4 regions of the Mixta intestinalis genome follow, and region 1 is predicted to be linked to each of the others. Evidence: predicted binding sites of a transcription regulator. Region 1 holds the regulator's gene; each other region holds the start of a gene.

What was found. Region 1 encodes PurR, which represses purine synthesis genes. Its sites were predicted from a motif close to CANGCAAACGTTTGCNTG; they were not measured.
Region 2: a site for PurR is predicted at 4,704-4,721, ahead of gcvT (glycine cleavage system aminomethyltransferase GcvT). Genes of this name have one in related genera too.
Region 3: a site for PurR is predicted at 2,314-2,331, ahead of C7M51_RS15230 (nucleoside-specific channel-forming protein Tsx). Genes of this name have one in related genera too.
Region 4: a site for PurR is predicted at 3,896-3,913, ahead of rbsD (D-ribose pyranase). Genes of this name have one in related genera too.

Annotation. Positions count from the first base shown of each region.
Region 1 is NZ_CP028271.1:1,248,037-1,253,944, reverse strand. It holds gene rnt (ribonuclease T) at 1-558, shown strand, start outside; gene C7M51_RS05925 (Grx4 family monothiol glutaredoxin) at 625-960, opposite strand; gene C7M51_RS05920 (C40 family peptidase) at 1,319-2,155, shown strand; gene cydH (cytochrome bd-I oxidase subunit CydH) at 2,218-2,295, opposite strand; gene purR (HTH-type transcriptional repressor PurR) at 2,595-3,620, shown strand; gene punR (DNA-binding transcriptional activator PunR) at 3,631-4,566, opposite strand; gene punC (purine nucleoside transporter PunC) at 4,677-5,867, shown strand.
Region 2 is NZ_CP028271.1:2,844,879-2,850,786, reverse strand. It holds gene pepP (Xaa-Pro aminopeptidase) at 1-980, shown strand, start outside; gene ubiH (2-octaprenyl-6-methoxyphenyl hydroxylase) at 977-2,155, shown strand; gene ubiI (FAD-dependent 2-octaprenylphenol hydroxylase) at 2,169-3,368, shown strand; gene C7M51_RS13100 (hypothetical protein) at 3,794-4,108, shown strand; gene gcvT (glycine cleavage system aminomethyltransferase GcvT) at 4,776-5,870, shown strand; gene gcvH (glycine cleavage system protein GcvH) at 5,892-5,908, shown strand, end outside.
Region 3 is NZ_CP028271.1:3,287,117-3,293,024, forward strand. It holds gene C7M51_RS15210 (ferritin-like domain-containing protein) at 1-346, opposite strand, end outside; gene C7M51_RS15215 (con-10 family general stress protein) at 665-847, opposite strand; gene C7M51_RS15220 (helix-turn-helix transcriptional regulator) at 1,180-1,536, opposite strand; gene C7M51_RS15225 (TetR family transcriptional regulator) at 1,549-2,142, opposite strand; gene C7M51_RS15230 (nucleoside-specific channel-forming protein Tsx) at 2,609-3,478, shown strand; gene C7M51_RS15235 (histidine phosphatase family protein) at 4,136-4,933, shown strand; gene C7M51_RS15240 (histidine phosphatase family protein) at 5,014-5,820, shown strand.
Region 4 is NZ_CP028271.1:3,716,086-3,721,993, reverse strand. It holds gene C7M51_RS17325 (LysR family transcriptional regulator) at 1-369, opposite strand, end outside; gene budA (acetolactate decarboxylase) at 474-1,256, shown strand; gene alsS (acetolactate synthase AlsS) at 1,277-2,953, shown strand; gene C7M51_RS17310 ((S)-acetoin forming diacetyl reductase) at 2,984-3,757, shown strand; gene rbsD (D-ribose pyranase) at 3,925-4,344, shown strand; gene rbsA (ribose ABC transporter ATP-binding protein RbsA) at 4,352-5,863, shown strand; gene rbsC (ribose ABC transporter permease) at 5,860-5,908, shown strand, end outside.

The DNA of each region.
Region 1 (5,908 bases):
ATCACGCTGAAGATGGATGCCGACGGCTGGCTACAGCGTGACCAGACGCTGCATTTTCACGTCGAGCCTTTTGAAGGCGCGGTTTTACAACCCGAAGCGCTGGCGTTCAACGGCATCGATCCCCATAACCCGCTGCGCGGTGCCGTCAGTGAATATGATGCGCTGCACGAAATATTCAAGCAGGTTCGTAAAGGCCTGAAAGATTGCGGCTGCAATCGCGCCATTATGGTGGCCCATAATGCCAATTTCGATCACAGCTTTATGATGGCGGCCGCCGAGCGCGTTGGCCTGAAGCGTAACCCTTTTCATCCGTTTGCCACCTTTGATACCGCTGCGCTTAGCGGCCTGGTGGTTGGTCAGACGGTGTTGGCAAAAGCCTGCAAGGCAGCCGGTATCGCCTTTGACGCCAGCCAGGCGCACTCCGCGCTGTATGATACCGAGCGCACCACCGAGCTTTTTTGCGAACTGGTAAACCGCTGGAAACGGCTGGGCGGCTGGCCACCGCTGCCGGTAGAAGAAGACATGTCTGTCGAGAATATGCTGACGGCGGAAAAATAGTTCGTATCAGGCAATAAAAAAGGGCACCACTCCGGGTGCCCCTTGCTAATTATGCTGCGCTGAAGCTTATTCTGCTTCTTTATACTTCTCGGCGGTTTCTTTAATCAGCGTTTGCAGTTCGCCGCGCTGAAACATCTCAATGACGATATCACAACCGCCAACCAGCTCGCCGTCTACCCACAGCTGAGGGAAGGTCGGCCAGTTAGCATATTTCGGCAGCTCTGCGCGAATATCAGGATTTTGCAGGATATCCACATAGGCGAAGCGTTCGCCACAGGCAGAGAGAGCCTGAACCGTCTGAGCAGAAAAACCACAGCTTGGCAGCTTTGGCGAACCTTTCATGTACAGCAGGATCGGGTTTTCTGCGATCTGGCGCTGAATTTTTTCAACAGTACTCATAATTGCCTTCCTTAAATAGCTTGCTTCGTGTCAGATGATTGTAGCGACTGTAACGGGTCACTGAAAACGACATTTTCTGTAAGGTTAATACTGGCAGGGAAACCAATAAAAATTGCACAGAAAATCGACGCTGCTGTCACTTCGCTAAAATGGAAACTAATTAATAACTGGTAATAATTTCGTTGGGATAAGCGCCTGTTTCCGCTTATTTTTACATCTTAATGCAATTAAAGTTTAATCTACTGCAAAAGCTTTACCTTTTCAGAAAAAGTTAGATTAGAATTGGCCTTCAGGGGTCTGTCGTTACGACAGAAATATGTTTAACTTTGCGCGCTTATCGCGCCTTTATTGTAGCTACGCCATGCGTTTACTGATTGCGCTTTTTATGCTGGCCTTTGCTCAACTGTTTTTTAACGTTGCGCAGGCTTCTCCACAGGCACCGGTTAAGGCCAGCCAGCATAAAATTGATAAAAAGAGCGCCCGTGAAGATGAACGGCGCAAACGTCGCCCGGTAAAAACCACCAGCAAAAAATCCCGCCTGACGACGGCTGAAAAAAGCAAGCTGAATAAGAAAAGCAAGCCGGTGAAAAACGGCAGTGCCAGGCTGACAAAGGTAGGTCACCACGCGGCTACTGTCACCGCTGCCAAAAGCGGCAGCGCAAAAATGAGCAGTATCAAAACGGCTAAGTTGCGCTATGGACATCACCGTGGTGAACTGCATCATGATGAAGTTGAATTCACTGACGCGACCCACGGGCCGCTGGTATTGACCAGAGCGCACCGTGAGCGTTATCAACGGGCGCGTGAAACGGCAATGAATAAGCTGATGAATCAGCTGGGTAAACCTTACCTCTGGGGCGGTTCCTCGCCGCATACCGGCTTCGACTGTAGCGGTCTGGTCTGGTATGCCTATAAAGACGTGTTGAAATTTAAGATTCCCCGCACCGCCAATGAGATGTATCACCTGCGCGATGCTGCTCCGGTAAGCCGTGGGGCGCTGGAAAAAGGCGACCTGGTCTTTTTCCGCATTACTAACCGCGGCGCTGCCGATCACGTTGGTGTTTATCTCGGTAACGGGCGCTTTATTCAGTCACCGCGTACCGGTAAAGATATTCAGATTAGCCAGCTGAGCGATGATTACTGGCAGCGGCATTATGTTGGCGCACGCCGGGTGATGACGCCCAGAACCGTTCGCTAAGCAGTTGCGCAATAAAAAAAGCCTGTCTGATGACAGGCTTTTTTTATTACTGAGGCTTTTCCCTAATGCGTTGCAGCAGTGAGGCTGAACGCAAGAATCAACGACAGCGCTGCGGCGGCGGTACATAATGCCAGCTTCAAATCCGTGCTCAATCCGCCCTCCCTTATTAACCACAAAAAAAATGAGGGATTGATTTTCCCATACTCGTCGGTAAAAATCTCGTTTTCTTTGCGCCAGCTTGGTAGAATCCCCGCTTTGCGTTGCGCAACAGCGGTCAACTGCCGCTGTTAGTCCCTTTTTATAAAGACGTCCCGCCCGCCAGACGTACCTCAGCCAGCATAACGACAATCGCCAGGTACGCTGAATTACGCTATGGGGACGCAAACGTTTAACATCAGGCTTATCAACCTGTTATGATAGGCGCAGGAGTTATTTTTTAATGGCAACAATCAAAGATGTCGCGAAGCGTGCCGGCGTTTCTACCACGACGGTATCACACGTCATCAATAAGACCCGTTTTGTCGCGGAAGATACCCGTGAAGCAGTGTGGGCAGCAATCAAGGAACTACACTATTCACCAAGCGCGGTAGCGCGCAGCCTGAAAGTTAACCACACCAAGTCGATTGGCCTGCTGGCGACCTCCAGCGAAGCGCCCTATTTTGCTGAAATTATTGAGACCATAGAGACGCGCTGTTTCGCACAGGGCTATACCCTGATTTTGGGCAACGCCCATAACGATTTGCAAAAACAGCAGGCTTACCTGTCGATGATGGCGCAAAAGCGCGTGGATGGTTTGCTGGTTATGTGCTCTGAATACCCTGAAGCGCTGTTAAAAATGCTTGAGGAGAACCGCAACATTCCGATGGTAGTCATGGACTGGGGCGAATCACGCGGTGATTTTACCGATACCGTGCTGGATAACGCCTTTGAAGGCGGCTATATCGCCGGGCGCTATCTGATCGAGCGTGGCCATCGCGACATCGGCGTTATTCCCGGACAGATGGAGCGCAACACCGGCGGCGGACGACTGGCCGGGTTTATGAAGGCGATGAACGAAGCCAGCGTTACCGTACGCGATGAATGGATCGTACAGGGCGACTTCGAACCGGAATCGGGCTATCGCGCCATGCAGCAGATTCTGGCGCAAAAGCAGCGTCCCACCGCAGTATTCTGCGGCGGCGATATTATGGCGATGGGCGCCATTTGCGCAGCAGATGAGATGGGCCTGCGCGTACCGCAGGATATCTCGGTCATCGGCTACGATAACGTACGCAACGCCCGCTATTTCACGCCAGCGCTGACTACCGTGCATCAGCCAAAAGAGCAGCTGGGCGAGGCCGCCTTCGATATGCTGTTAGATCGTATCGTCAACAAACGCGAGGTATCGCACACCATTGAAGTGCATCCTACGCTGATCGAGCGTCGCTCGGTTATCGACGGTCCGTTCCGCGACTATCGCCGTTAATTGTTCCTGCTCAGGAGAGCACCTTCTCCTGAGCAACCTGCTCTTCCCGCAACCACTCCCGATTTAACGTCTCGGTATCCCCTAAATAATCCAGCAGCCAGCGCAGCGCGGGCGAGCCGCTTTGTTCTGCCCAGCTGACGCAGCAGTGGCTGTCTGGAAAAGGATCGGGCAGCGAGATCTCTTTTAGCAGGCCTGATGCCAACGGCGGCGCGGCAAAATGACCGGGCACCATACCGACACACAGCCCGGCGCGCAGACAATCAAAGGCGCTTTCCCAGTCGGGCACCACCAGCCGCCGCTGATTATCCAGCGTCCAGGTGGTACGGCGCGGTAAGGCACGCGAGGTATCTTCCAGTACCAGCGAAGGCCAGGGGCGAATATCATCCTCCTCCAGGCAACCTGATTTTTCCGCCAGCGGATGCCCGGCGCTGACCACACAGCGCCAGTTCAGCGCGCCCATATCCCGAAAGGCAAAGCGTCCGCCAACCGGAACGGCCTGGGTAGCGCCAATCGCCACATCCACGCGTCCATCCGCCAGCGCATCCCAGACGCCGTTAAAGACTTCCGTCGTAATAAGGAGTTCCATATCAGGAAAGTGTCGGTAAAAATCAAGCACCAGCTGGCGCGTACGCTGCGGCTTAACGATCCGATCGACAGCGATACTGAGCTGCCCGCGCCAGCCGTTAGCCACCTGCTGGCACTGCCGACGCGTGGCGAGCATTTTTTTGATAACAGATCGCCCTTCGCGAATAAAAAGCTCGCCCGCTTCCGTTAGCACCACATCGCGATGGCGTCGTTCAAACAGCGGTACTGCCAGCCATGACTCCAGCTGCCGTACCGTATAGCTGATAGCGGAAGGAACCCGATGTAATTCGCTGGCGGCGGCTGAAAAACTGCCGGTACGTGCTACGGCATCGATAACTTCAAGCGCATGTTCTGACCACATATTTTGCCTGCAAAAAATTTGACAGCATCCGGCAAATTTTAACGTTTCACATTAAAGAAAACATCCTTTAACCTCGCGCCGTCTGTTTACCTGCTAATGATGAGAAAAAAATGTCTGGTTCAAAAGGATTTATGCTCTACCTGGCGCTGCTCAGCACGCTTGGCTTCCTCGCCACTGATATGTATCTGCCCGCCTTCACCGCCATGCAGGACAGCTTTCATACTTCAGCGGGCATCATCAGCGCCAGCCTGACGGTATTCCTTGGCGGTTTCGCCTGCGCTCAGCTGGTGTGGGGACCGCTTTCCGATCGCTTCGGACGCAAGCCGGTTCTGCTGTTTGGTCTGGCGCTGTTCGCGCTGGGCTGTGCCGGTATGCTGTGGGCCAGCGAGACCTGGCAGATGCTGACCCTGCGTTTTATCCAGGCGGTAGGCGTCTGCTCCGCGACGGTAAGCTGGCAGGCGCTGGTGGTTGACCGCTATCGCGGCGCACAGGCCAACCGCGTGTTTGCAACGATTATGCCGCTGGTGGCACTGTCACCGGCGCTGGCCCCGCTGTTAGGCGCGTGGATACTGAATCATTTCTCCTGGCGTATCATTTTCCTGGTGCTGCTGCTGATTACTCTGCCGCTGCTGTTCGCTACCGCGACGCTCAAAAAAACCGTCACCCCACACGCCGAGCGGCCACGTGTCGGCTTTTTCCGTCTGCTGGCCTCACGTATCTTTAGCGGTAACGTGCTGATTTATGCCGCCTGTTCCTCTAGCTTTTTCGCCTGGCTAACCGGCTCGCCGTTTATTCTGCACGATCTCGGTTTAAGTCCGGCCGACATCGGTTTGAGCTATATTCCGCAAACTATCGCTTTTCTGATTGGCGGCTTTGGCTGCCGTGCAGCCCTGCAACGGCGCAGCGGCAAAACGTTGCTTCCTTTCCTGCTGGGCTTCTTTGCGAGCAGCGTGATTATTCTGTTTATGGTGGCGCTGAGCGGGCACGCTACGCTGTGGGGGCTGCTGGCACCATTTTGTGGAATGGCACTGGCTAATGGCGCTATCTATCCTGTCGTAGTGGCAAACGCACTGCTTCCTTTTCCGCACGACACGGGTAAAGCCGCCGCGCTGCAAAACTGTCTGCAACTGGGGCTCTGTTTTTTCGCCAGTCTGGCGGTTTCCAGCTGGCTTAGCCAGCCGCTGCTGACCACCTGCTCGGTAATGCTGTTTACCGTCTTTCTGGTTGTGCTGGGCTATATTCTGCAATTTACCCGACGTGATATTTCAGCAACAGCGGCTGATAACCAGGAAAGCATTTGAATGAATAAGTTTCTATCTGTGCCTATTAATTAGCACACTAA
Region 2 (5,908 bases), 1.6 Mb from region 1:
AGCTACATCAGCTGTTGAACGGTTTGGCTGTGGTTTATCATGCGCAGGGTGAATATGCGTTTGCTGACCGTATCCTGTTCAGTGCGCTGGATAAGCTGCGTCGCGGCTTCCGGCAAAATCTTCAGGCACCGGATACGCTCACCGACTGGCGTCCCTGGGTACATGAGATGCGCTTATTCAAAGGGCCGGAAGAGCAGGAGATCCTGCGCCGCGCCGGGAAAGTTAGCGCGATGGCGCATACGCGAGCCATGCAGGTCTGCTGTCCGGGTATGTTTGAATACCAGCTGGCCGGAGAAATCCATCATGAGTTTACCCGCCACGGCGCGCAGCATCCTTCCTATAACACTATCGTTGGCGGCGGTGAAAACGGCTGCATTCTTCACTACACCGAAAACGAGAGCGAACTGCGCGACGGCGATTTAGTGCTGATCGATGCTGGCTGCGAGCTTGACGGCTACGCGGGCGATATCACCCGTACCTTCCCGGTCAACGGTAAATTTACCGCGCCGCAGCGGGCGATTTACGACATCGTGCTGGCTTCACTTTATAAGGCGCTCGAGCTGTTTCGTCCCGGCACCAGCATCCGTGACGTTAACGAAGAAGTCGTGCGGATTATGGTCACCGGCCTCGTTAAGCTGGGTATTTTGCAGGGCGAGGTTGAACTGTTAATTGCGGAGAATGCGCATCGGCAGTTTTATATGCATGGCCTGAGCCACTGGCTGGGGCTGGACGTGCATGACGTCGGGCACTACGGTACGCCGGATCGGGGGCGCATCCTTGAGCCGGGCATGGTCTTGACCGTTGAGCCAGGCCTGTATATCGCGCCGGATGCTAAAGTCCCGGTGGAATATCGGGGTATCGGTATTCGTATTGAGGATGACATATTGATCACCGAGCAGGGCAACGAGAATCTTACCGATAGCGTGGTAAAAGATGCTGACGCAATCGAAGCGCTGATGGCGGCAGCGCGTCAGGCATGAGCGTAATCGTAGCGGGTGGCGGCATGGCTGGCGCAACTTTGGCGCTGGCGATTTCGCATCTGACTCAGGGTGCCTTGCCGGTCACGGTTATTGAGGCGGTAGCGCCGGGCGACCGGGCGCATCCCGGTTATGACGGGCGAGCAATCGCGCTGGCGGAAGGCACCTGTCGGCAGTTGACGGCAATCAATCTGTGGCCCGCGCTGGCGCAATGCGCCACGCCAATTACGCATGTACACGTTAGCGATCGTGGTCATGCCGGTTTCGTTAATATTGATGCCAGCGACTATGGCGTAAGCGCGCTGGGCAATGTGGTAGAACTGCACGAAGTGGGCAACCGCCTGTATCAGCTGTTGCGTAAAGCGCCCGGCGTGACTTTGCGCTGCCCTGAACGCGTTAGCAAGGTAGAACAACGTCAGGATGGTGTAAGCGTTACCCTGAACAGTGGAGAACGGCTGGAAGGGCAGCTGCTGGTAGCGGCAGACGGCTCGCGTTCACGTACCGCCGCGGCCTGTGGCGTTCAGTGGCGCAGCGAGGATTACCAACAGCTTGCCGTTATCGCCAATGTTACCACGCAAATTGCGCATCAGGGCCGGGCGTTCGAGCGGTTTACGCAGAACGGCCCGCTGGCGCTGTTGCCGATGTCTGACGGGCGTAGCTCGCTGGTCTGGTGCCATCCTCCAGAAGAAAAAGCGCGTATTGATGCCTGGAGCGATGCGGAGTTTTTAGCTGCGTTACAGCAGGCTTTCGGCTGGCGTTTGGGGCGTTTCACTCAGGTAGGACAGCGTCACAGCTATCCTTTAACGCTGCAAAAGGCCAGTCAAACAGTGGCGCACCGGCTGGCGCTGGTGGGTAACGCGGCGCAAACGCTGCATCCTATCGCCGGACAAGGCTTTAATCTTGGTATGCGCGATGTGATGTCGCTGGCTGAAACGTTGGCATCCGCCTGGCGTCAGCAGCAGGATCCCGGCAGCTTTGCCGTGCTGCAACGCTATAACCAACGGCGAATGCCGGATCGCAATGCCACGATCGGCATCACCGATGGACTGGTGCGTATCTTCGCCAATCGCTATCTGCCGCTGGTTGTTGGACGTAATCTTGGCCTGATGACAATGGACAATTTACCCTGGCTGCGTAACCGCCTGGCGGAGCGAACGCTGGGCTGGGTAGCGCGCTGAAAAGAGGATTTCAATGCAAACTTATGACGTGGTAATCGCTGGCGGCGGTATGGTCGGGCTGGCCGTTGCCTGCGGATTGCAGGGCTGTGGGCTGCGTGTCGCAGTGCTGGAAAAATCGGCCCCGAAAGCCTTTAATGCCAGCGAGCCGCATGGCCTGCGTGTTTCTGCGATCAACGCAGCCAGTGAACGCCTGTTACAGCATCTTGATGTCTGGTCGTCGATCCTGGCTCTACGCGCCAGTAGCTATCATGGTATGGAGGTATGGGATCGCGATAGCTTTGGACGCATTGAATTTGATGAGCCGCAGGGCATCAGTCATTTAGGTTACATTATCGAAAATCAGGTGATTCATCAGGCGCTGTGGCAGCGTGCGCAGCAGCTGAGCGATATTACCTTGCTGGCACCCGCTGAGCTACAGCAGGTCGCCTTTGGCGATAACGAAGCCTTTATCACTTTGCAGGATGGCAGCATGATGAGTGCTCGCCTGCTAATTGGCGCAGACGGTGCCCATTCCTGGCTGCGTAACAAAGCGGATATCCCGTTAACCTTTTGGGATTATGAACATCACGCGCTGGTAGCGAATATCCGCACCGCCCAGCCACATCAGGCGGTGGCGCGTCAGGTATTTCACGGCGAAGGGATTCTGGCTTTTTTGCCGCTCAGCGATCTGCATCTCTGTTCTATCGTCTGGTCCGTGTCACCTCAGGAAGCTACCCGTCTGCGCGATATGCCCGCTGCGTTATTTAATCAGCAGCTTTCAGTTGCCTTTGATATGCGTCTTGGCCTGTGCGAAGTGGAAAGTGAACGGCAGACCTTTCCACTGACGGCACGCTATGCGCGCCAGTTTGCTGCTCATCGGCTGGCGCTGGTTGGCGATGCGGCGCATACCATCCATCCGCTGGCCGGACAGGGCGTAAACCTGGGCTTTATGGATGCAGCTGAACTGACCGGAGAAATCCGTCGCCTGCATCAACAGGGTAAAGATATTGGTCAGCATCTTTATCTGCGTCGTTACGAACGCAGCCGCAAGCAAAGCGCGGCAATGATGCTGGCTGGGATGCAGGGATTCCGCGAGCTGTTTGCCGGCAATAATCCGGCAAAAAAACTGTTGCGCGATGTTGGCCTGCGGTTAGCCGATACTTTGCCGGGCGTTAAGCCGCGTCTGTTAAAACAGGCGATGGGGCTTCACGATTTACCTGAATGGCTAAGATAATGTCTGTTATTTAAAGGGCCGGAAGGCCCTTTTTTAATGGCTCAAATCCAGCATGATTATCGGAAAATAAAGAGAATTTCGTTCTTTCGTCTGGTTTTATCGTGATAACACAGGTGCAAAATTCATCGTAATAGCCTGTATATAGTATAAAAGTCTGAGTTTATCAGAAGCGCCAGATACTGACCTTTGGCACATTATAAGCCCCGACCTGGCGTTAGGATAAAGATATATCCGGTTTGTCCAGGTTATTACAGGGTCATATCAGGTATATTTAAAACTGCCTGCCGGTTTTTTACTGACTCTGACCCCGTTACTGGTACCACCTTTAGGGAATCGTGACGCTAACGTCCGTATGACGCATATAAGCTGACGTACAGCAAAGCGAAAGTGCTTTTATAAAAATCAGGGACTGCGGGAGTAAAGCCATGAACAGTTTCGAAATAGAAGAACAACTGGTTAAAAATGGATTTACCAGTAAGGATCTTGCCGTGATGCGGGAATATTTGAAGCGCGATGGTACAACCTACCTGAAGCTTCTGCATAAGCTCAGAAGCCGATTTACCGTGATGCTTATAATTACCTTGTTAATTCTGTCCGGCGTCATTTATACAATAAATTTCCAGAATGGAGAGATGATCTTCAGTTATCTCATCGCATTGATGGTTGTTGCGGTTGTATTTTGTTTTGCGAAGCAGGTAAAGCTCGGCTACAAGGCATTTATGTATAAAATAAAAGAGTAGATAAAATTATTGCTAAAATTTGAAATTATAACTAACTAAAGTTTATTAATTCACAAAGTTGAGTGTACGCTCTCACTGGATTATGCAACAGCTGTAAGCACGTTGTTTGGTTTACCTCACAACAGTCGGGGTTGTTACAGTTTGTTCGGTAGTAAACACGCCTACAATGTAACTGTTATTTATCTTTTTGTTCATATGGCAGGCAACGACTGCTCACAGCAATACTTTCTCCCAAACCAAACCAAACCAAACCAAACCAAACCAAACCAAACCAAACGTGAAACTCCGCTTGCACTACCAAAGTGCATCTGCACGCTTTCTGTTCGCTCGTTTGAAAAATTCTAATTTTACCCTCGTCTTCGCATTAGTTTTAGTTATGTTGGAGGCGATTCGTTGTCAGGCAAATTTTTCGTTATTTAGTGAATGACTGGTATTTAACCTGCGTTGTTACGTTTCTGTTGCTTGTTATGTGTCTTACTACGCATTTTTTTAGTGAAAAGTTCTGCACAATCCTCTGAGTCCTGAACGTCACCCGGCATGATTCGCCTTCGTTTAGCTTATGGTTAATCCTGCCGTTCAGTGGTAACGTCAGGGCAAAGACAACGTTTGCGTCGGACGTTTTAGCGACATTTAGCGTCTACTCAACCCGTTAACGCACAGGAATGTTATGAAGCAGACTCCTTTGTATGAACAGCATCAGGCCTGCGGTGCCCGCATGGTCGATTTCCACGGCTGGATGATGCCGCTGCATTACGGATCGCAGATGGATGAACACCATGCGGTACGTAACGATGCCGGTATGTTTGATGTTTCCCATATGACTATTGTCGATCTGCACGGCGAGCGTACCCGCGAGTTTCTACGCATCCTGCTGGCTAACGACGTCGCGCGTCTGACGCAGCCGGGCAAAGCGCTTTACAGTGCAATGCTGAACGCCTCCGGCGGCGTGATTGACGATCTGATCGTTTACTTTATGAGCGAAAACTGGTTTCGTCTGGTGGTTAACTCCGCCACGCGCGATAAGGATCTGGCATGGATTAACGAACATGCGCTTCCCTTCAGCGTTACGTTACAGGAACGGAATGACTTAGCGCTGATTGCCGTACAGGGGCCTGAAGCACAGCAAAAGGCACAGACGGCGTTTAGCGAGGCACAGCGTCAGGCCGTTAGCGGCATGAAGCCATTCTTTGGCGTTGAAGCCGATGGCTGGTTTATCGCCACTACCGGTTATACCGGTGAAAGCGGTTATGAAATTGCGTTACCCAACGATCAGGCTGCCGATCTGTGGCAGCGCCTGCTGGCGGCGGGGGTAAAACCGGCCGGACTGGGCGCCCGCGATACGCTGCGGCTGGAATCGGGAATGAACCTGTATGGGCAGGAGATGGATGAAGGCGTTTCGCCGCTGGCGGCGAATATGGGCTGGACTATCTGCTGGGAACCCAACGATCGACAGTTTATCGGCCGCGAGGCGCTGGAACTTCAGCGTGAAAAAGGCACCGATAAGCTGGTTGGCCTGATTATGACGGAGAAAGGCGTATTGCGTAACGAGTTGCCGGTTCACTTTACCGATGCGCAGGGCAATCTCCAGCAGGGGATCATTACCAGTGGTTCCTTTTCGCCGACGCTGGGTTGCAGCATCGCGCTGGCCCGTGTTCCGGCAGGCATCGGCGACCACGCCATTGTCCAGATTCGCAACCGGGAAATGCCGGTTAAAGTCACCAAACCTATTTTCGTTCGCGCCGGTAAGCCGGTCGCTCAGTAACTATTTCAGGAGATTGTAGCGATGAGCAATGTGCCAAG
Region 3 (5,908 bases), 2.0 Mb from region 1:
CAATCAGTGAGGTGTAGCAGGCGATTTCAAACTGTTCAAAGACATAGCCGCTAATTGCGCCTTTAACCACTTCATCAGAGGCAAACATGCCGCCAACGGCCTGGCCCATAGCGGCGACTTTGCCCATTATGTCTTTCATGGTGGAATGAGAAGTATCCTGACGATCGATAACCTGTTGCAGCATCTGCTGTTGCTGACGGGTCTCTTCAATATGTTGCTGAAGACGGGCTTTCAGATCAGGATAATGTTCCAGGCGGGCGGACATTTTTTCCAGCATTTCTTCTGCTTGTTTTTCCATTGCATGCGCATCACGCAACCAGCTAAGATAGTTTTCCTGATAAGTCATATATTCACCTCGTGATAAGTGAGTCAGAAAATAAATCTGCCGTCATCAGTTAGCTCGACGTCAGAATCATCTCTTTTCCATTATTCATCGATAATTAGCCGATAAAGTTATATTTAACACCTAAAAAGCGTAGGCAGCAGATCCGTAAATAACAACCCTAACGGTAAAAATTTTGACCGGAGGCGATACCAGAGAAGAGCTTTAGGAATAAGCTTAAATTCGAAGGTAAGTCAAAACAAGAAAGGGGAAAATAATAAACCCCCGACGCAGATAAACCGCGCCAGGAGTAAATAATGGATAAATTAATAAGCTAAGAAATTAGCTGCCCTGCGGACGTCCCCCGCCGTGGCTGTTCTGCCCGCCTTTTTTACCGGCTTCGGATGCTTTTTCACGATCGTTTTTAAAGTTACCGCCGCTGTGCTGTCCGCCTTTTTTACCGGCTTCAGAAGCTTTCTCACGATCTTCAGCGAAATTACCAGGATTGCCACGATGTTCAGCCATTGTATTCCTCCTCGATATTCCATAAATAATATTCTTATCCACTACCGAAGTAGCGGAAAAGAATATTTGCGTGTTCGGATCTAAATCTAGTCGATAAGCGAAGGAATGCAAATGGCAAACGCAGCGGTAATAAGTTGATGATATTAATAAAAACGCAACGAAATAAGCGTTATTTTGAAAAATTTAATTACATTCAGACGTAAAAAACTAATAAGCTGTACAGCGTTAAACAGACGCAACGGTAAATAGCGCGTTAGCGTTCTGCTTATCTTATTACGCGGGAAAATGATTATATAGTCTGGCCCGGTAGCCAGCTATATTGTCGTAATGCATTACTGCCGACATTTTTGTCGAAACTCACCGGGTGTCATTCCGTAGTGACGAACAAAGGTTTTATGGAAGGTATCGTGGGAAGAAAACCCATGCTGAACGGCAACATATTCAATGGTCACATTATCTTCGATCAGCATACGCGCTGAGGCAACCAGCCTTTTCTCGCGGCAGAAAGCGGCCAGAGTTTTGCCGGTTGCAGCATGAAAATAGCGCTGTAGATACCACTTCGAATAGCCTGTTTTCTCTGCACAGTCATCCACGGTAATGCGACGATGCGGATTGCTCTCAATCCAGCGCATCAGCTCACGGATGACGCTGTAGGTAAACATTCTTTCACTTGCTACGCTTACGCCCATTACGATCTCCCTTTACAAAATATCCGTTGTTGGCTGTAGCTCCAGCCGAATCATATGAAGCAGGTTACTCTCCACAATATCTGGCTCACCGTTCAGCATACCGTGCATCGCCAGCGAATCCTGCCCCAGCGTCTGTGCAATTAATCTCCATGCCGTCGCCGCTGCCGTGTCATGGCAGCGCAGCAGCTTCTGCCGCATACCGCGCTCAATAGTATTGCTGACCGAACGGTGCCAAAGGCGCAGCGCATAAACGAAGATCTCATGCAATTCTTTATCCTGCTGGGACAAAATGGAGATCTCACGCCATAGCTCTATCTTGTGCTGTTCCTTATCAGGCTTTATCAGTAGTGCCAGTACCGATTCAATCCCTTCGCGTGCGGCGCTGGCCGCCTGATGTTCCAGCACTTTTTCGTTAACGATCGCGAGAAAAGCCTGGCACTTTAGCTGGTTAAGAGAAGTGAAATGACGATTAATATGCCCAATTGCCGCACCGCTCGCCTGCGCGATTTTGCGGGCAGTGACGGCGGCATACCCTTCCTTTTCAATTAATATGCGGGTGGCGTCAATCAGTAACTCTGCGCGCGCATCCGCCTTTAAATAGCTCATCCTTTTGCCTCGTCTGTTTTCATCGGCTCACATTGTGCCGATTTTTGAACAGGCGTTCAATATTTTTCTTGAACATGCGTTCAAGATTTTTACGACATTTCTTGAATACGGATACATTCTGCCGTATCTGACTGGCAGGCAAAACGCCAACGATCAAACGTTTGCGTACGCTACGAAAGCGTTTGCTTTTTGTTATAACCTGGTTTTGTGACACTATTTTTAACGTCAGCCTGCCACTTAGTGATCTACATCACAAAACAACTGAATCAAAATGAAACAAACTTTGACAAACGTGAGCAATATCTATTTTCTATCCGCAGGATACGGGCAACCTATGCGGGCTGCTCAGAAATATCCATAAGCCTTCCCTGGAGTGGCAGATAACAACATCTTCCCGTTCAACAATGAACACTGGTTCGCGGCCACCTCTGACTCAGCAGAGCGGCCTTTAAGCATGTGGTAACCCATGAAAAAGAAATTATTGATGGCTGGCGCGCTGCTGGCAGCGTCTTATAGCCTCACTTCCCAGGCAGAAACCAACGGTCCTGAGTATCTGTCAGACTGGTGGCATCAAAGCGTTAACGTCGTGGGAAGCAATCACACCCGCTTCGGTCCGCATCTGAATAACGACGTCTACCTGGAATATGAAGCCTTCGCGCATAAAGACTGGTTCGATTTTTACGGCTACATCGATATCCCTAACTTCTTTGGTGCCGCGAACAGCTACCAGCAGGGAATCTGGGATAAAGGTTCGCCGCTGTTTATGGAAATCGAGCCGCGCTTTTCTATCGATAAGCTGACCGGCACCGATCTGAGCTTCGGCCCGTTTAAAGAGTGGTACTTCGCCAACAACTATGTCTACGACATGGGACACAATAGCGATAACCGCCAGAACACCTGGTATATGGGTTTGGGAACCGATATTGATACTCATACCAAAATGTCGCTGGCGCTGAACATCTATGCGAAATATCAGTGGGAAAACTACGGCGCAGCCAATGAAAATAGCTGGGATGGCTACCGCTTTAAAGTGAAATATTTCCTGCCGCTGACCACGCTGTGGGGCGGGAATCTGAGCTATATCGGCTTTACTAACTTTGACTGGGGCTCCGATCTGGCAGATAAGACGCCGGGTTCCTTCCGCAGTAGCAATTCTATCGCTTCCAGTCATATTCTGGCGCTGGGTTACGACCACTGGCACTACTCAGTGGTCGCGCGTTATTTCCATAACGGCGGCCAGTGGGCCGATGGCGCTAACCTGAATTTCGGCGACGGGCCATTTGAAGTGAAATCAACCGGCTGGGGTTACTACCTGGTGGTAGGTTACAACTTCTAATCCGTTACGACCGGGGCGGACAGCTGCCCCGGTTATGTTTACCTGTTGGCTTATACACCGCGACAGGTAAAATCTGTTTATCCGATGATCCAGCCTGACACTTCCATCTAACAGTAAAATTTTATTATTAACCATAAAAATTTTGTTCATGTCAGGCAATCAAACCTGCCAATCATAATATCAATTATTTTTCCTTATCTAATATTTAAGCCTTAAGCTAACGATTTCGATTAATTATTTTCGTAGTTAACCCACTACATTACACATCTGCCAACGAAAAAAAGAAAATGTATAGTCTTTAATTCAATTACCAGTCCTAATCAAATAAACATTATTACGCACTGGTGACATAACTTATATTAAACTCATTCTTTCCCGGTTATCAGGTGATTTATCTTTACAGCTGGCCCTGCGTTTTTAACGCATGAGGAGAATCACAATTTTCATAAATAACCGTGCAAAGCTATTTATTTTTTAAACCACTGTGCTAGCGTATTTGCTCTGCGGATTGTTACTGTAACTACAGGCAAAACCTGCTTTTCTGAATAGTTCCTGGTGATCGTTCACCGTCGGGAGCTATTCAGAAAAGCAGGTTTTTTTTCGTATGGAAAATATCGTTAATCCCTTTTCTCGCTCGTTTAGAATAAGGAACGTTATATGAAAAAATGGCTTATTGCATTTACTCTGTTTCTCTCTACAGGTTCCGCCTGGAGTATGGAAAAAGCGGCCTCTTCAGCAACGGAAGACAGTGAGGTAATTACTCTCTGGCTGGCACGTCATGGCGAAACCTGGCTGAACCGCTTTGGACATGCACAGGGCTGGGCGGATGCTCCGCTTACCGAAGAAGGCAAAGAAACCACACGCTATCTTGGCGAAGGGCTGAAAGGTATTCCTTTTGACAGCTTCTATACCAGCGATGCCGGACGTCAGCGCGAAACCATGCAGATTGTAATAAAGCAGGCCGGTTTGCAGGCCAGTCAGGTACAGGAATTAACCGGCCTGCGCGAGGTTTTCTTCGGCAGTTTTGAAGGCACGCCAGAGAAGATTATGCAGGATGCCGGCGCGCGTAAAATGGGGCTAAGCGGACGCGACGGGCTGTTTGCCCAGCTTAAAGCAGGCACCTTCAGCGTCGATCGCTATATAGATGCCATTGCCGCAGTCGATCCGCAGGGCTACGCAGAAAACTTTAGCCAGGTAAAATCCCGTACCCAGACGGCGCTGCGCACGATCGTTGATAATGCAAAAAAGAACGGCGAGAAAAATATCCTGGTGGTCTCTTCTGGTATGGCTTTAATGGTAATGATCTCTGATTTGACGGACGATCCACGTAAAAATCATCCGCTACCCAACGCCGCAGTAATCAAAATGACCTATAAGGACGGCAAATTTAACGTCGTTGAACTCGGAACACAGCGTTATATCAATGAAGGAAAAATCGCGCTGGCTAAACAATAATTACCGGCATAGCTGAAGCTTTAGTTAATCTGAATAACGTTAGTCCTAATACAGGGACAATAAACAACAAGGAATATAGTATGAAAAAATGGCTGATTGCGCTGTCATTATTGATGGCGTGCGGTTCGGCATGGTGCGCTGATACCGCGGTTTCCCCTCAACAGGAAGAAGATGAAACCATTACGTTCTGGTTTGTTCGTCATGGAAAAACGCTGCTCAATACCCTGGATCGCGTGCAGGGCTGGGCCGACTCACCTTTAACGGAAGAAGGGAAACAGGTTGCCCGCTATTTAGGCGAAGGATTAAAAACTGTCGATTTTGATGGCTTCTATACCAGCGATGCCGGGCGCCAACGAGAAACCATGCAGATTATTTTACAGCAGGCAGGCAAGGAAACAATTCGCCCGATTGAGCTTCCCGGACTGCGTGAAGTGTTCTTTGGCAGCTTTGAAGGCGGCTTTAATAAAGATATGGCCGCTGCCGGTGCCGCCCAGCTGGGCTTGCCGGATGCCGCAGCCTTATTTGCCGCCATGAAAGCAGGCACCTTATCCATCGAAAACAATATTAATGCTATCGCAAGCGCCGATCCCTCCGGGCAGGCGGAAAGCTACCAGCAGGTAAAATCTCGTACCCAGGCAGCACTGCAAATCATGATTGAGAATGCACGACGTGAAAAGCAAAAGAACGTGCTGGCCATTTCCTCAGGTTCATCCATTCAGATAATGATTTCCGATCTTACCACCCGTCCCGAAAAAGATAAGCCATTGGCTAATTCCGCCGTAGTAAAAATGGTTTATCACAACGGGAAAATAGACGCTACAGAAATTGGTAACCTCGCTTATATCGAGGCTGGCAAAAAATCGCTGGGAAAGAAAGCCGGACAATAAGCGGATAATATTATTTTGGCGCTTATTACGGCAAAAAAACATTATTACAGGTCTACCTTAATTAATCGACTTATAAAAACCAAACGGA
Region 4 (5,908 bases), 2.2 Mb from region 1:
CAGCGTAACCCCCGGAAACTGCTGTTGAAAGCGATGCAGCAGATCAAAAATATCCTGATGAAAGGCGACCGAGCTGGCAAAACCCAGCGAAAGTTTTCCGGTTACGCCACGTGCAATGCCTTTCGCCTTCTCCAGCGCATGTCCCGTTAAATCGAGAATCTGGCAGGCATCCTGATAAAACGCCTCTCCGGTTTCGGTCAGCTCAACGCCGCGCGACAGCCGCTTCAGCAGCGGCGTACCTATCTCACGCTCCAGACGCAATATTTGCTGACTTAGCGGCGGCTGAGAGATACCGAGCATTTCTGCCGCACGCGTGAAGTTACGCGTTTGCGCCACGGCGACAAAATAACGCAGATAGCGTAGTTCCATATCTAAAACGTCTCAAAGTGAAGAGCTTTCTATATTGGATCCTCGCACTGAATCGAGTCAACATATAGTTAATCAGTATTAACCATTTAAACAGAGGGTGTTTTATGACTCATTCTGTAACTGATTGTTTATGCGAGAAGGAACTGGCTGAAACTGTTACTGCTATGCGTAAAGACCAGCCAGAAAGCGTAATCTATCAGACCTCATTAATGAGCGCCCTGCTGAGCGGTGTTTATGAAGGTTCTACCACGATCGCTGACCTGCTGAAAAAAGGCGATTTTGGCCTGGGAACCTTTAATCATCTCGACGGAGAGATGATTGCTTTCAATAGCAAAGTCTACCAGCTACGCGCCGACGGTAGTGCTAACGCGGCACGCCCGGAACAGCGTACACCGTTTGCGGTGATGACCTTTTTCCAGCCGCAGTACCAGCATCGTTTCGATGGCCCCGCCAGTCGCGATGAAGTTCATGCCGTTATCGACAGCCTGATCGCTTCGGATAACCAATTTTGCGCGTTGCGTATCGATGGGCGTTTCCATCAGGTAGAGACGCGCACCGTACCGTGCCAGCATCGCCCTTATAAGCCGATGATGGAAGCGGTAGAACAACAGCCCACTTTCCACTTTGACCAGCGTGATGGCGTGCTGATCGGTTTCCGCACCCCGCAGTACATGCAGGGCATCAACGTAGCGGGCTATCACGAACATTTTATAACTGACAATCGTCAGGGCGGCGGGCACGTACTCAACTATAGCCTGACATCCGGCGTACTCACTTTCGGTGCCATCAGCAAACTGGTGGTCGATTTGCCTGAACATCGCGATTTTTTACAGGCAAATCTTAATCCAGCCGATCTCGACAGCGCTATCCGCGCCGTAGAAAGCTAAACCTCGCCACAGGAGAAACCATGAAAAGCGATATACAAAAAGAATGGGCGCACGGTGCCGATTTAATTGTTGCCCAGCTTGAGGCGCAGGGCGTTAAACAGGTGTTTGGCATTCCGGGCGCTAAAGTAGACAAAGTTTACGATTCGCTGGTGGATTCTTCCATTCAGACCATCCCGGTTCGCCATGAGGCAAACGCGGCGTTTATGGCGGCAGCCGTAGGGCGACTGACCGGTAAAGCGGGCGTGGCGCTGGTAACTTCCGGCCCAGGCTGTTCCAACCTGATTACCGGTATGGCGACCGCCACCTCAGAGGGCGATCCTGTCGTTGCGCTGGGTGGGGCGGTAAAACGCGCTGACAGCGCCAAGCTGGTTCACCAGAGCATGGATACCGTTGGCATGTTCCGCCCGGTCACCAAATATTCTGTCGAAGTAGGCGCGCCGGATGCGCTGGGCGAAATCATTGCCAACGCTTTCCGCTATGCGGAGATGGGACGTCCTGGTGGATCGTTTGTCAGTCTGCCGCAGGATATTGTGGACGGCCCGGTATGCGGTAATGTGCTGTCGCCTTCCGGCGATCTGCTGCTCGGATCCGCGCCTGATAGCGCTATTCATTCCGTGGCCGATAAAATCGCTAAAGCCAAAAATCCGGTGATTCTGCTGGGCCTGATGGCCAGCCAGCCGCATAACGCGAAGGCGTTGCATCGTCTGCTGGAGCGCAGCCATATTCCGGTTACCAGCACCTATCAGGCGGCGGGCGCGGTTTCACAAACGCATATTACCCGCTTCGCAGGCCGTGTCGGTCTGTTTAATAACCAGGCGGGCGATCGCCTGCTGCGTCAGGCCGATCTGATTATCACCATTGGCTACAGCCCGGTGGAATATGAACCGGCTAAATGGAACAGTGGCTCTGCTGAACTGGTGCATATCGATGTGCTGCCTGCGGAAACCGACAACTGTTATCAGCCGGACGCCGAGCTGATCGGGGATATCGCCTCCACGCTGGATAAGCTTGCCGAGCGCATTGATTCACCGCTGCACCTCAGTCCTGAGTCTGCGGAAATTCTTAAAGATCGTCACCATCAGCGTGAGCTGCTGGCGATGCGCGGCCACCAGCTGAACCAGTTTGCGCTGCATCCGCTGCGTATTGTGCGGGCAATGCAGGACATCATTAATAGTGATGTCACGCTCACCGTTGATATGGGAAGTTTCCATATCTGGATTGCACGCTATCTTTATAGTTTCCGGGCTCGTCAGATCATGATCTCAAATGGTCAGCAAACCATGGGCGTGGCGCTGCCGTGGGCTATCGGTGCCTGGCTGGTGGATCCGAGCCGCAAAGTGGTATCGGTATCAGGCGATGGCGGCTTTATGCAGTCCAGCATGGAGCTGGAAACGGCGGTACGTCTGGGGGCAAATGTGCTGCACATTATCTGGGTCGACAACGCTTACAACATGGTTGCGATCCAGGAAGAACAGAAGTATCAGCGCCTTTCCGGCGTGAACTTCGGACCAATCGATTTCAAAGCCTACGCTGAAGCCTTTGGTGCCGCTGGTTTTGCGGTAGAAAGTGCCGACCAGCTGGAGCCAATTCTGCGTCAGGCGATGGATGTTCAGGGGCCTGCGGTGGTTGCGGTGCCGGTGGATTACGCCGACAACCCGAAACTGATGGGGCAGTTGCATCTGAGCCAGATTTTGTAAAGATTTTTTATCACTCAACCAGGAGCAGTTATGAACAGCAAAGTTGCATTAGTGACCGGTTCCGGTCAGGGCATCGGGAAAGCTATCGCGCTGCGGTTGGCGAAAGATGGGTTTGCGGTCTCCGTGGTCGATTACAACATTGAAACGGCTCGTCAGGTTGCCGAAGAGATTAACCGTCAGGGCGGTAAAGCGATTGCGATTCAGACCGACGTCTCTGACCGCGATCAGGTTTTTGCAGCGGTAGATCAAACGCAGCAGCAGCTGGGCGGCTTTGATGTTATCGTCAATAACGCTGGCGTGGCACCGACCACGCTGATTGAAGATATTACGCCGGAAATTGTCGATAAAGTTTACAACATTAACGTAAAAGGCGTGATCTGGGGCATCCAGGCCGCAGTAAAAGTTTTCAAAGCGCTGGGCCACGGCGGCAAAATTATCAACGCCTCTTCTCAGGCTGGTCATGTGGGTAACCCTGAACTGGCGGTGTATAGCTCCAGTAAATTTGCGGTGCGCGGTCTGACGCAAACGGCAGCACGCGATCTGGCTCCGTTGGGTATTACCGTTAATGCCTACTGCCCTGGGATTGTTAAAACGCCAATGTGGGAAGAGATTGACCGCCAGATCTCTACCGCGGCGGGCCAGCCTTTAGGCTACGGTACCGCTGAGTTTGCCAAACGCATTACGCTGGGCCGTCTCTCTGAGCCGGAAGATGTGGCTAACTGTGTCGCCTTCCTTGCCGGTCCTGACTCCGACTATATGACCGGTCAGGCGCTGCTTATCGATGGTGGCATGGTCTTCCGTTAATATTTTTCCTGCGGGCCTGCAAGGGCCCGTTTTTCTTCTGATGCGTTTTCTCCCCTCCGTCAGCGAAACGTTTCGATAGCGATCACAAATTCGTTAGCTGCCTGTTGTCTTGTTACCCGAATTTTCTGAAACTCCCGCCAGCGAAACGTTTCGCTCAGGAGCGTATAATGAAAAAAGGTACTCTACTTAACGCCGAAGTTTCCTCGGTCATTTCCCGCCTTGGTCATACCGACAGCCTGACTATTGGCGATGCCGGTTTGCCGATTCCACCAGGACCGCAACGTATCGATCTGGCCGTTACGCACGGCATTCCCAGCTTTTTGCAGGTTGCAAAGGCCGTCACGCATGAAATGCAGGTAGAGAGCGTGATCATTGCCGATGAAATTCGCACGCATAATGCCAGCCTTCATCAGGAGCTGCTTGTCCTGCTGGAATCGCTACAGCAGCAGCAGGGCAATGCTATCCGTATCGACTATGTGCCGCACGAGCAATTTAAAACTTTAACGCAACGGAGCCAGGCGGTGGTGCGCAGCGGGGAATGTACGCCCTATGCGAATATCATCCTGACCGCTGGCGTGACCTTCTGAGGCTGCCATGCAACCGTTACTGCAACTGACCGGTATTGAAAAATCCTTCCCCGGCGTTAAGGCGCTTAACGGCGCTTCGCTCTCTGTCTATCCGGGGCGCGTAATGGCGCTGGTGGGCGAAAACGGCGCGGGTAAATCCACCATGATGAAAGTGCTGACCGGCATCTACAGCCGCGACGCCGGTTCGTTGAAATGGCTGGGAGAAGAGACTCATTTCAGCGGGCCGAAAGCTTCGCAGGAGGCGGGCATCGGCATTATTCATCAGGAGCTAAACCTGATACCGCAGCTCTCTATTGCGGAGAACATCTTCCTGGGCCGCGAGTTTGTTAACCGTTTTGGCCGTATCGACTGGAAAAAAATGTATGCCGAAGCGGATGCGCTGCTGAAACGGCTGAACCTCCGCTTTACCAGCCATCGGCTGGTGGGCGATCTCTCAATCGGCGATCAGCAGATGGTGGAAATCGCCAAGGTGCTCAGTTTTGAGTCGAAAGTAATTGTGATGGATGAGCCTACCGATGCGCTTACCGATACCGAAACGCTCTCTCTGTTCCGCGTGATTAACGAGCTCAAGGCGCAGGGATGCGGCATTGTTTATATCTCTCATCGCATGAAAGAGATTTTTGAAATCTGTGATGACGTGACGGTATTTCGTGACGGTCAGTTTATCGCCGAGCGCAGCGTCGATACGCTCACCGAGGCTTCGCTTATCGAGATGATGGTAGGGCGTAAACTGGAAGATCAATATCCACGGCTGGATAAGGCACCGGGCGAAGTTTGCCTGAAGGTAGAGCACCTTAGCGGATCGGGTATCAACGATGTCAGTTTTACCCTGCGTAAAGGTGAGATTCTCGGTGTGGCGGGCTTGATGGGTGCCGGGCGTACTGAACTGATGAAGGTGCTGTACGGTGCGTTGCCGCATAGCGCAGGGCGGATTGTGCTGAACGGAAGCGAGGTGAATATCCGCTCGCCGCAGGATGGTCTGGTAAACGGCATCGTTTATATCTCTGAAGACCGTAAGCGTGATGGCCTGGTGCTGGGGATGTCGGTAAAAGAGAACATGTCGCTTACCGCGCTGCACTATTTTAGCCGTCGCGGGGGAGGGCTGAAGCACAGCGCCGAACAGCTGGCGGTAAGCGATTTTATTCGCCTGTTTAACGTTAAAACGCCCGGCATGGATCAGACTATTGGCCTGCTCTCCGGCGGTAATCAGCAGAAAGTAGCTATTGCGCGTGGGCTGATGACGCGCCCGAACGTGCTGATTCTCGATGAGCCGACGCGCGGCGTGGATGTCGGTGCGAAGAAAGAGATTTACCAGCTGATCAACCAGTTTAAAGAAGAAGGGCTGAGCATCATTCTCGTTTCGTCCGAAATGCCGGAAGTGCTGGGAATGAGCGATCGCATTCTGGTTATGCATGAAGGCCGCCTGAGCGGCGAGTTTTCCATTGAACAGGCCACGCAGGAGGTTCTGATGGCCGCCGCCGTAGGTAAGCAAAGCACCGAGGAGTTAGCACATTTATGAGTACGCAAACTATACCGGCCCGTCGCCGCTGGTTCAGCAAAGCCT